DNA from 3 places in the Streptomyces sp. P9-A4 genome. Region 1 is predicted to be linked to each of the others. Evidence: riboswitches for the same ligand, from Rfam matches in the RefSeq annotation. Region 1 holds a riboswitch; each other region holds the start of a gene.
What was found. Region 1 has a riboswitch for cyclic di-AMP ahead of V4Y03_RS26005 (M23 family metallopeptidase). Riboswitches for the same ligand answer to the same signal wherever they lie in the genome.
Positions count from the first base shown of each region.

Region 1 (3,226 bases):
GTCCGACGGCACGCCCGTGAACGCCGCCTCCATGCTCGCGGTGCTCGGTCTGGGCGCGCAGGGCGGCGAGGAGATCGTCCTCGCTTCGGAGGCCGACGGCGCCGAGGTCGCGCTGGACCGCCTGGCGAAGCTGGTCGCGGAGGGCCTGGACGAGCTCCCCGAGACCGTCTGATCCGGGTCCACCCGACCCACCCGTACGACGAAGGGCCGTGCCCGCCGGAATCCCGGCGGGCACGGCCCTTCGCTTTCCGCCTGGCTTTCACTCGCCCTCTTTCGCCCTCCCGTGCCGCCCGGTTCCCCGGCAGCACAAAAGGACGGACGACAGCAAGAGGCATTACGGGCACCCCGAAATACCCCGCCGAATTCCCATTCCTTGTATACGGCGCCCTCGTTAATTCCGGGCGCTCGCCGTGTTGACGACATGTTGCGAAACCCTCACACGACCCCGGTCCGGCCTCTTGAGCCGGTGCAGCGCCCGCGAGCGTTCCGCGTGCAGCGCCGTCAGCGCCCTCGCCCGCTCGGCGTCACCGCGCGCCACGGCGTCCACGATCGCGCCGTGCTCGGCCCAGGCCTCCACCAGTCGTTCGGGCTGCTCGACCGCGTACATCCAGGCGATCTTGTGCCGTAGCTGGGTCAGCAGCGCCGTCAGGGCGGGGCTCCCGGAGGCCTGCGCGAGCGTCTCGTGGAACCAGCCGCCGAGTGAGCGCAGATCCTCGCCCTGGCCGCGCCTGGCCCGCTCCTGACCTAGCCTGACCAGGCCGCGGAGGACCTTGAGATGCGCCTCCGTACGTCGCTGGGCCGCCCGCGCCGCCCCCAGCGGTTCGAGCAGCGCCCGCATGTCGAGCAGATCGGCCGCCTCCTGCTCGGTGGGCTCGGCGACCTGGGCCCCCGCGTGACGGCGGGTGACGACGAAGCCCTCCGACTCCAGGGTGCGCAGCGCCTCACGGACCGGGACGCGGGACACCCCGTACCGACGGGCGAGCAGGTCCTCGGTCAGCCGGCTCCCCCGCTCGAAGACGCCGGAGACGATGTCGTCCCGGATCGCCGTGCATACCGAGTGCGCGGGAATGCGCATGTCCGACCTCCGCCTTGGTCGCGCGAGACAATTCGATCGGCGCCTTTCCGCGCCCGGTCTCCGACTCTATTGCAGCCCGCCGGTATTTCCGATGGCCGCACGGAATGTGAAGGGTTCTTGACCGACGAAAAGCCCCGGCTCAGCACGAGCCGGGGCTTTTGCGATGCGCGCCGTCGGTGTCAGACGTTGACGCCGCGGGCGCGCAGGTAGGACAGCGGGTTGATGTCCGAGCCGTAGTCGGGGCTCGTGCGCGCCTCGAAGTGGAGGTGCGGGCCGGTCGAGTTGCCGGTCGAGCCGGACACGCCTATGTGCTGGCCGGGCTCGACGCTCTGGCCGACGTGGACGTCGATGGAGGACAGGTGGCCATACTGGGTGTACGTGCCGTCGTGCATCCGGATGACGATGTTGTTGCCGTACGCGCCGCCCCAGCCGGCCTCGACGACGGTGCCGGAGCCGACGGAGACGACGTTGCTGCCGTAAGCGGCGTGGAAGTCGATGCCGGAGTGGCTGCCGGAGGACCAGAGCGAGCCGCCGGTCTTGTAGCCGGTGGACACGTACGAGCCGTCGACGGGGAGCTGGAAGGAGGCCAGACGGCGGCGCTCGGCCTCGCGGGCGGCGCGCTCCTTGGCCTGGCGGATCTCCTTGGCGCGGGCCTCGGCCTTGCGCTTCGCCTCCGCCTGGGCCTTCGCCTTGGCGGCGGCCTCGAAGGCCTCCCGGTCCTGGGCGTCGGCCTGGGCGTTGAGCCGGTCCGCGAGGGAGTCCTCGGTGATGACCCGGGTGAGGCCGGTGTCCTCGACGGAGCGGTTGTCCGTGTCGGCGGCGAGCGCCGGGGAGGCGAGGGTTCCGATGACGCCGGTGGTGGCGAGCGTCGCGACGCCGGCGATACCCGCCGTGCGGCGCGCCGTCCGGCTCGGAGCACGATGCTTCCCGGTGGCACGGGTGAACGCCATGGAGGGGCTGGTCCTTTCCTTCCTTCTCGCCTACCGGGTTAGCTGACGGGTTCGGAGCAGGAAGGTCTCCTACGAGCCCCTCCGTACGAGACGAAGGCGCCCGATTCACCCCAGGGACTACGTGTGGGTCCCCGGCTCCCCAGGCTCGCGCCTGACGGGGACTCGGCGATGACTGTCCGATGCCGCGGATGCGGCGCGTGCAACTGACGAACAGCCGCACCGACGCTATGCGGATCGCCTGTCGATCACCAACCAGACACGCTTTTTGTAAGACATGCCACAGGCCATACGATGAGACTTACCGTCAATACGGACAAAGCGGAGAACCCCGACGAACCATCCCGTCGGGGTTCTCCGTTGCCGGTTCGGCGACCGGAATCAGCCGGTCACGACCGTCACTTCACCGATGCCGAGCGCGCGCACCGGCTCCGCGATCTGGGCCGCGTCGCCCACCAGGACGGTGACGAGCCGGTCCACCGGGAAGGCGCTGACCACGGCCGCGGTCGCCTCGACCGTGCCGGTCTCGGCCAGGCGCGCGTACAACTGCGCCTGGTAGTCGTCCGGGAGGTGCTGCTCGACCTGGTCGGCGAGCGTCCCGGCGACCGAGGCGGCCGTCTCGTACTTGAGCGGCGCGACGCCCACCAGGTTCTGCACGGCCGTCTCGCGCTCCGCGTCCGTGAGCCCCTCGGCGGCCAGGGTGCGCAGCACCTTCCACAGGTCGTCGAGAGCCGGGCCGGTGTTGGGAGTGTCGATGGAACCGCTGATGGCGAGCATCGCGGCGCCGTTCCCCTCGGCGTCGGAGCGGAGCACCTGCCCGAAGGCCCGCACGCCGTAGGTGTAGCCCTTCTCCTCGCGCAGGACCCGGTCGAGTCGCGAGGTGAGGGTGCCACCGAGGCAGTACGAGCCCAGCACCTGGGCCGGCCAGACGCGGGCGTGCCGGTCGGCGCCGATGCGGCCGATCAGCAACTGGGTCTGGACGGCGCCCGGACGGTCCACGATGACGACCCGTCCGGTGTCGTCCGCGGTGATCGGCGGCATCGGGAGCGGCTCGGCCGGCTCGCCGGTCCAGGCGCCCAGGGTCTCCGCGAGGACCTTGTCCAGGTCGACGCCGGTCAGGTCGCCGACGACCACGGCGGTGGCCGTCGCGGGCCGGACGTGCGCCTCGAAGAAGGCGCGGACGGCGGCGGCGTCGATCGCCTCG
Region 1 covers NZ_JAZIFY010000001.1:5,763,438-5,766,663, reverse strand. Annotated here, with positions in the region: gene V4Y03_RS26015 (HPr family phosphocarrier protein) at 1-172, shown strand, start outside; gene V4Y03_RS26010 (GntR family transcriptional regulator) at 392-1,075, opposite strand; gene V4Y03_RS26005 (M23 family metallopeptidase) at 1,255-2,025, opposite strand; cyclic di-AMP (ydaO/yuaA leader) riboswitch at 2,038-2,203, opposite strand; gene V4Y03_RS26000 (M16 family metallopeptidase) at 2,404-3,226, opposite strand, start outside.

Region 2 (3,226 bases), 720 kb from region 1:
GCGTAAGCCCGGCGGCCGTGGCCCCGACTACAGGGGCATGAGGTTCGGGCGCTTGGGCTCGACGTGGTCGCCGGAGCTCTCGCCGCGCAGGCGGCGCCCGATCCACGGCACGAGGTACTCCTTCGCCCAGTGGATGTCGTCGCGGCGCACTTCGAGCGTGCCGCGCGGGGGAACCGGCGGCCACGCCTGGTCCGGGTCGGCGGGGACCGGCATGTCGAGGACCTGGGCGGCGCGCAGCGCGACCCGGGTGTGGCCGTCGGGCGAGAGATGCAGCCGGTCGTCGTCCCAGGCGCGCCGGTCCTGGACGGACTTCAGCGACCACAGGTCGAGGACGGGGCACCCGTAGCGGTCGGCGATGGCCCGGACGTGCCCGTTGTAGGTGGCGATCTTGCCGCGCAGGTGCTTGAGGAGGATCACGTCGCGGGTGTCGAAGCCGGTGGTCACCATGACGGTGCCGACGGCGGAGGTCAGTTCGGCGACGGCGCGCTCGAAGCGCTCGGCGACGTCGTCGGGGTCCGTGCCGGGGCGGATGATGTCGTTTCCGCCGGCGCAGAAGGTGACCAGATCGGGGGCGAGTTCCTTCGCCCTGGGGACCTGTTCCGCCACGATCTGATCGAGGAGGCGCCCACGTACGGCCAGGTTGGCGTAGCGGAAGGCGTCGTGCTCCGGCAGCTGGTCGGCGAGCAGCACCGCGAAGCGGTCCGCCCAGCCGACGTAGGTCCCGTCGGGTCCGGGGTCTCCGACGCCCTCGGTGAAGCTGTCACCGATCGCCGCGTACGACCCGAATGCGTTCTTGTCTGTTGATCTCGAATCGTCTGCCACGGGAGCACATCCTTCCCTTTCGGATGTGACCTACGCGACCGTAAGGAGGGGTTGACTCAGGGTGACATATGCCACCGATAAAGAATTCGCCAAGCCGGAATACACCGACGGCCCGGCACACACGTGCCGGGCCGCCGGAGATTCCGTGGGCGTCAGACGGAGACGCCGTGCTGGCGGAGGTAGGCCAGCGGGTCCACGTCGGAGCCGTAGCTCGGCGAGGTGCGGATCTCGAAGTGCAGGTGGGGCCCGGTGGAGTTGCCGGTGGAGCCGGAGAGGCCGATCTGCTGGCCGCCGCTGACGGACTGGCCGGCTGAGACGGAGAGGGAGGAGAGGTGGGCGTACTGCGAGTAGTTGCCGTCGGCGTGCTGGATGACGACCTCGTTGCCGTACGCGCCGCTCCAGCCGGCCGAGACGACCGTGCCGGCGCCGACGGCGCGGACGGTGGTGCCGGAGGAGGCGATGAAGTCGACACCGGTGTGATAGCCGGAGGACCACATGGAGCCGGAGGCGTGGTACGGGGTGGAGAAGCCGCCGCCGCTGACGGGCGTGACCCAGCCGGACGCGGAGGCCGAGGAGCCGGAGGACCGCGAGGTGGTGGCGGAGTCCGAGGTGACGGCGGCCGGGGCTGCCGCGCGCTCGGAGCCGCGGGAGGCGCGCGTGGTGTCGCCGGAGCTCTTCGCGGAGTCCTTGCGCTCGGCCTTCGGGGCGGCCTTGGCGGTGCTCTTCGGGGCGGCGGCCGGGGCCGTGCTCTTGGCGCCGAGGGTGAGCTTCATGCCGGGCATGATGAGCGAGGGGTTCTCGCCGACGACCTGTCGGTTGTCCTCGTACAGCTTCTGCCAGCCGCCGGTGAGGTGGTGCTCGGCGGCGATCTTCGAGAGGTAGTCGCCGCGGACGACGGCGTACGTCTTCGGCGCGGCCTTCGCGGCGGTGGGCGCGGCCGGGGCGGCGGCGGCCTTCACCTGGGCGGCGGCGGGGGCGGCGGCCGGGGCGGCCTGCTCGGCGGCGTGGGCGCCGGTGGCTCCGAGAAGCGGGAGGGCGACGACGGCGCCTCCGGTGCCGGCGGCGGCGATGCCACGGGCCAGGCGGTTGGGCATGGTGCGGCGGTGCTTACCCTTTGCGGGCATGGCGAATTCCTCTCCGGCGCCTGCGAGGTGAGCTGTCGGGTTCGGACTGGAGATGTCCGGCCGCGTTCTCACGCGGCTTCACCCCGAGCCGTCCTTCTTGGAGGGATCGGCGACTTACCTGGGTCCCCCGCTCCTGCCTTGTACGGGTGAGTGCGGATTCCGGTCGGTGGCAGGATTCGGCGGTCCGTCCGGATTGAGCGCGACGCTAGACGAGTGGGGTCGGCGTGAACAAGCCGGGGTTTTCAATTGCTCCGGGATTCCGCGATATCCGGCCGGAATTCCGGTCACCCTCCGTTGATGACGGTCCCTCGATCTCCTTTTCCCGGGGGGCATTTGGAAAAGACGATCAGGCACGGTCCGTCACGGTTATGACGCTGCTCACGCAGCGATCCCCATCTCCCCTGCAACCCGGGCGGGTTATGGCGAACTCCTCAATACGGACAGATCGCCCATTCCAGAGCGAGGGGGTGTGCTCCCCCGCCGGCACCCGAGATGATTGCCCCAGGAATCGATCGAGAGAACAGGAGCAGCCGTGACGCAGCAGCTGCCGCAGGTCCCGCCCGCCGACGCGAACGAGCCCGAGCTGGCCGAGGTCCGCAACTTCCGGGACGTGGGGGGTCTGCCGACGACGGACGGGCGCGCGGTGCGCCCCGGCCGCCTGTTCCGCAGCGGCCACCTCGCCCACGCGACCGAGGAGGACGCGGCCTTCCTCGCCTCGCTGGGGCTGCACACGGTCTTCGACTTCCGGAACCTGGCCGACCGTAAGCTCGAGGGGCCCGACGTCGAGCTGCCCGGCACGCGGAACGTGAACATACCGCTCAACGACCCGGCCGACGGCAAGGAGTTCTGGAAGCTCGTCCAGGACGGGGACCTCGTCCAGCTGCGGGAGATCCTCGGCGACGGCAAGGCCGCCGGCCGGATGTCCGACTCGTACCGGAAGATGGTGGTCGAGCGGACCGCCGAGCACAGCCGTGTCCTGCACGCGCTCGCGGAGGACAGCGTCCCCGTCCTGATGCACTGCGCGGCCGGCAAGGACCGCGCCGGGCTCTCGATCGCGATCACCCTGCTCGCCCTCGGGGTCGAGCGGGATGCCATCGAGGCCGACTACGTGAAGTCGAACGACCCGCACCGCCGCTACAAGGTGCGTCGCAGCTCCACCGCCTCCGACGCCATGTCGCCCGAGGTGATGGAGCTGCTGAGCCCGCTGTTCGACGCGCGGGTGGAGTATCTGCGGGGCGCCTTCGAGACCATCGAAGGGACCTGGGGCTCGGTGGACGCCT
Region 2 covers NZ_JAZIFY010000001.1:6,481,897-6,485,122, reverse strand. Annotated here, with positions in the region: gene V4Y03_RS29155 (STM4011 family radical SAM protein) at 1-41, shown strand, start outside; gene V4Y03_RS29150 (SGNH/GDSL hydrolase family protein) at 28-822, opposite strand; gene V4Y03_RS29145 (M23 family metallopeptidase) at 975-1,946, opposite strand; cyclic di-AMP (ydaO/yuaA leader) riboswitch at 1,949-2,105, opposite strand; gene V4Y03_RS29140 (tyrosine-protein phosphatase) at 2,479-3,226, shown strand, end outside.
Region 2: linked by a shared signal. The riboswitch ahead of V4Y03_RS29145 (M23 family metallopeptidase) and the one ahead of V4Y03_RS26005 (M23 family metallopeptidase) in region 1 are both predicted to bind cyclic di-AMP.

Region 3 (3,226 bases), 2.9 Mb from region 1:
CGTCGCCGCGGGCGTGACCGGATCCGCCATGGCGCTGCCGCTGCTCGCCACCGGATCCGCCTCCGCCGCCGACGCCGCCACCTGGGACCGGGTCGCCGAGTGCGAGTCCGGTGGCCAGTGGAGCGCCAACTTCGGCAACGGCATGTACGGCGGCCTCCAGTTCACCCAGGACAGCTGGGAGCGCCACGGCGGCCTGGCGTACGCGCCCAGCCCCGACCTGGCCAGCCGCGCCCAGCAGATCGCGGTGGCCGAGAAGGCGCTCGCGAAGGGCTCCCTGGAATGGGCCACCTGCGCGCCGATCGCCGGCCTGAAGAACGACGGCACGGCCCCCGGCGTGAACCCGGGCCCGGCCGCGCTGCCGAAGGCCCCCGCGGGACCGGTCGCCGAGTCGAACCGGACCTCGGGTCTGCCGTCCACCGGCACCGCCCAGGCGGCGCGGACGGCGGAGCGGGACGCCCGTACGGCCACGCCCGCGGCTCCCGGCGCCCCGACCGCCCCTGCGGCCCCCACCGCGCCGACGACGCCCCCGGCGGCCACGACGCCGGGCACGCCCACCGCTCCGGGCACTCCGACCACTCCCACCACGCCCGATACATCCGTTACGCCGGACACGTCCGCCACGCCCGGCGCGCCGGGCGATGGCGTGTCGTCGGCCACTCCCGGGACCGGGAAGCACCGGGGCGGGGCCGCTCCGGAGAGCGGTACGAAGTCGGGCACTTCGCCCGAATCGGGCCGACACGCCTCGACCGGCGTCGAGCTCGCGGGGGACACCGCGGCGGCGCCCACGCCTGACGCCATGAAGAATTCGGGCGCAACGGACACTTCCGGCACTTCGGGCGCGTACACCGTGCGGCCGGGTGACAGCCTGTCCGACATCGCGCGGCAGAACGAACTCCCCGGAGGGTGGACGGCGCTCTATGACGCCAACCGCCGGACCGTCGGCATCGATCCGGACCTCATCCTCCCTGGTCAGAGCCTCGACCTGACGAACGGTCCGCTCGCGAAGGCGGAGTGATTCGGGGTCAAATGTCCGGTTCTGGGCAAGTGAGACATGGGTCTCTTCGCCCCAACTGGCGTGTCTCGTCCGAGAAATCCGCTCCCGTTACCTCTCACCTGCACAAACGCCCCCAACCGGAAGGCAAGCAGGGGCGATATTTCCGCAATACGCCTCTTTGAACTTCCGGTGGGTCTGTGTCTACGGTCGTCACCGCTCGCCACCGCGGGCCCCGTCGACCGAAACGCCGAATCCTGCCGTCGGCCGATGGGAACAGTCGTCGCGTCAGCGCCGAAGGCAGGAGTGGGGGACCCAAGGTAAGTGCCGGTCCCGGCCGTTGAGAAAGACGGCCGACGACGGGCTTGGGGTGAAGCCGCGTGCAAGGACACGCGGCCGGGCAACTTTCCGGCCCGAACCCGACAGCTCACCTCACAGGCGTCGGTGAGGAGTATTTCCATGCTGTTTTCCGGTAAGGGCAAACACCGTCGTCCCTCCAAGGCCACCCAGGTCGCCACGCTCGTCGGCGTCACCGGTGTCGCCGTCGCCGCCCCGCTGATGACCGCGGGCACCGCCTCGGCCGCCACGGTCTCCGAGTGGGACCGCGTCGCCCAGTGCGAGTCCGGCGGCAACTGGTCCATCAACACGGGCAACGGCTACTACGGCGGCCTCCAGTTCTCGGCCTCCACCTGGGCCGCGTACGGCGGCACCGCCTACGCCTCGACCGCCAACCAGGCGTCGAAGTCCCAGCAGATCGCCATCGGCGAGAAGGTCCTCGCGGGCCAGGGCAAGGGTGCCTGGCCGAGCTGTGGCGTGGGCCTCTCCGGTGCCTCCTACGACGGCGGCGCCGCCGAGAGCACCCCGAAGACCGCCACCCAGCAGCCGCGCCAGCAGCCGAAGCAGGAGCGGAAGGCCGAGCAGCCGACCACCCGCAGCGAGCAGCGCCAGGCCCCGAAGAAGGCCGCGCAGCAGCAGGCCGCGCCGAAGGCCGCCAAGCAGACCGTCACCACCCCGGCCGGCAAGACGGTCAAGAAGGGCGACGGCGAGTACAAGGTCGCGGCCGGCGACACCCTCAGCAAGATCGCCCAGGCGCACGGCGTCAAGGGCGGCTGGGCCAAGCTCTTCGAGCTGAACAAGGACGTCGTCGAGAACGCCGACCTTATCTACCCGGGCCAGCAGCTCCACCTGAAGTAAGGCCCGGCGGTCCCGGTGAGTCCGGCGGCTCACATGGACCTCACGACCCTCCCGCGGTGACCACCCCGGCCCGACGCGCCCTCCCCCCGTGCGCGTCGGGCCGGGGTTCCCCCGTTCCGGGGGCGCTTTTTGTGGTTACTGTCCAGTAGATCCGGGGTCCTTCGTCCCGAGATACATGCCCTTGGGTCCTTTTTCGTCCCAGGGGGCGGGCGCCCGGCTGGCCGGAGGCTCCGAGCCGGTTAGGCTCTTGTCGCAAGGCCGGTCGACCCTGCGCCGGCCATGCGTCACATCCAGCGTCACATCCCAAAAAGGAGATGCTCGTGCCGTCCATCGACGTCGTCGTAGCCCGGGAAATCCTGGACTCCCGAGGCAACCCCACGGTCGAGGTCGAGGTCGGCCTCGACGACGGCAGCACCGGTCGTGCTGCTGTTCCGTCCGGCGCCTCCACCGGTGCGTTCGAGGCCATCGAGCTTCGCGACGGTGACCCGAACCGCTACATGGGCAAGGGTGTCGAGAAGGCCGTCCTCGCCGTCATCGAGCAGATCGGCCCGGAGCTCGTCGGCTACGACGCCACCGAGCAGCGCCTGATCGACCAGGCCATGTTCGACCTGGACGCCACCGAGAACAAGGGCTCGCTCGGCGCCAACGCCATCCTCGGCGTCTCCCTCGCCGTCGCGCACGCCGCGTCCGAGGCCTCGGACCTCCCGCTCTTCCGCTACCTCGGCGGCCCGAACGCGCACCTGCTGCCCGTTCCGATGATGAACATCCTGAACGGTGGGTCGCACGCCGACTCCAACGTCGACATCCAGGAGTTCATGATCGCCCCGATCGGCGCGGAGTCCTTCTCCGAGGCCCTCCGCTGGGGCGCCGAGATCTACCACACGCTCAAGGGTGTGCTGAAGCGCAAGGGCCTCTCCACCGGCCTCGGCGACGAGGGCGGCTTCGCCCCGAACCTCGAGTCGAACCGCGCCGCCCTCGACCTCATCGTCGAGGCCATCAAGGAGGCCGGCTACACCCCGGGCTCCGACGTCGCGCTCGCGC
Region 3 covers NZ_JAZIFY010000001.1:2,888,573-2,891,798, reverse strand. Annotated here, with positions in the region: gene V4Y03_RS12940 (transglycosylase family protein) at 1-1,015, shown strand, start outside; cyclic di-AMP (ydaO/yuaA leader) riboswitch at 1,274-1,447, shown strand; gene V4Y03_RS12935 (transglycosylase family protein) at 1,451-2,185, shown strand; gene eno (phosphopyruvate hydratase) at 2,500-3,226, shown strand, end outside.
Region 3: linked by a shared signal. The riboswitch ahead of V4Y03_RS12935 (transglycosylase family protein) and the one ahead of V4Y03_RS26005 (M23 family metallopeptidase) in region 1 are both predicted to bind cyclic di-AMP.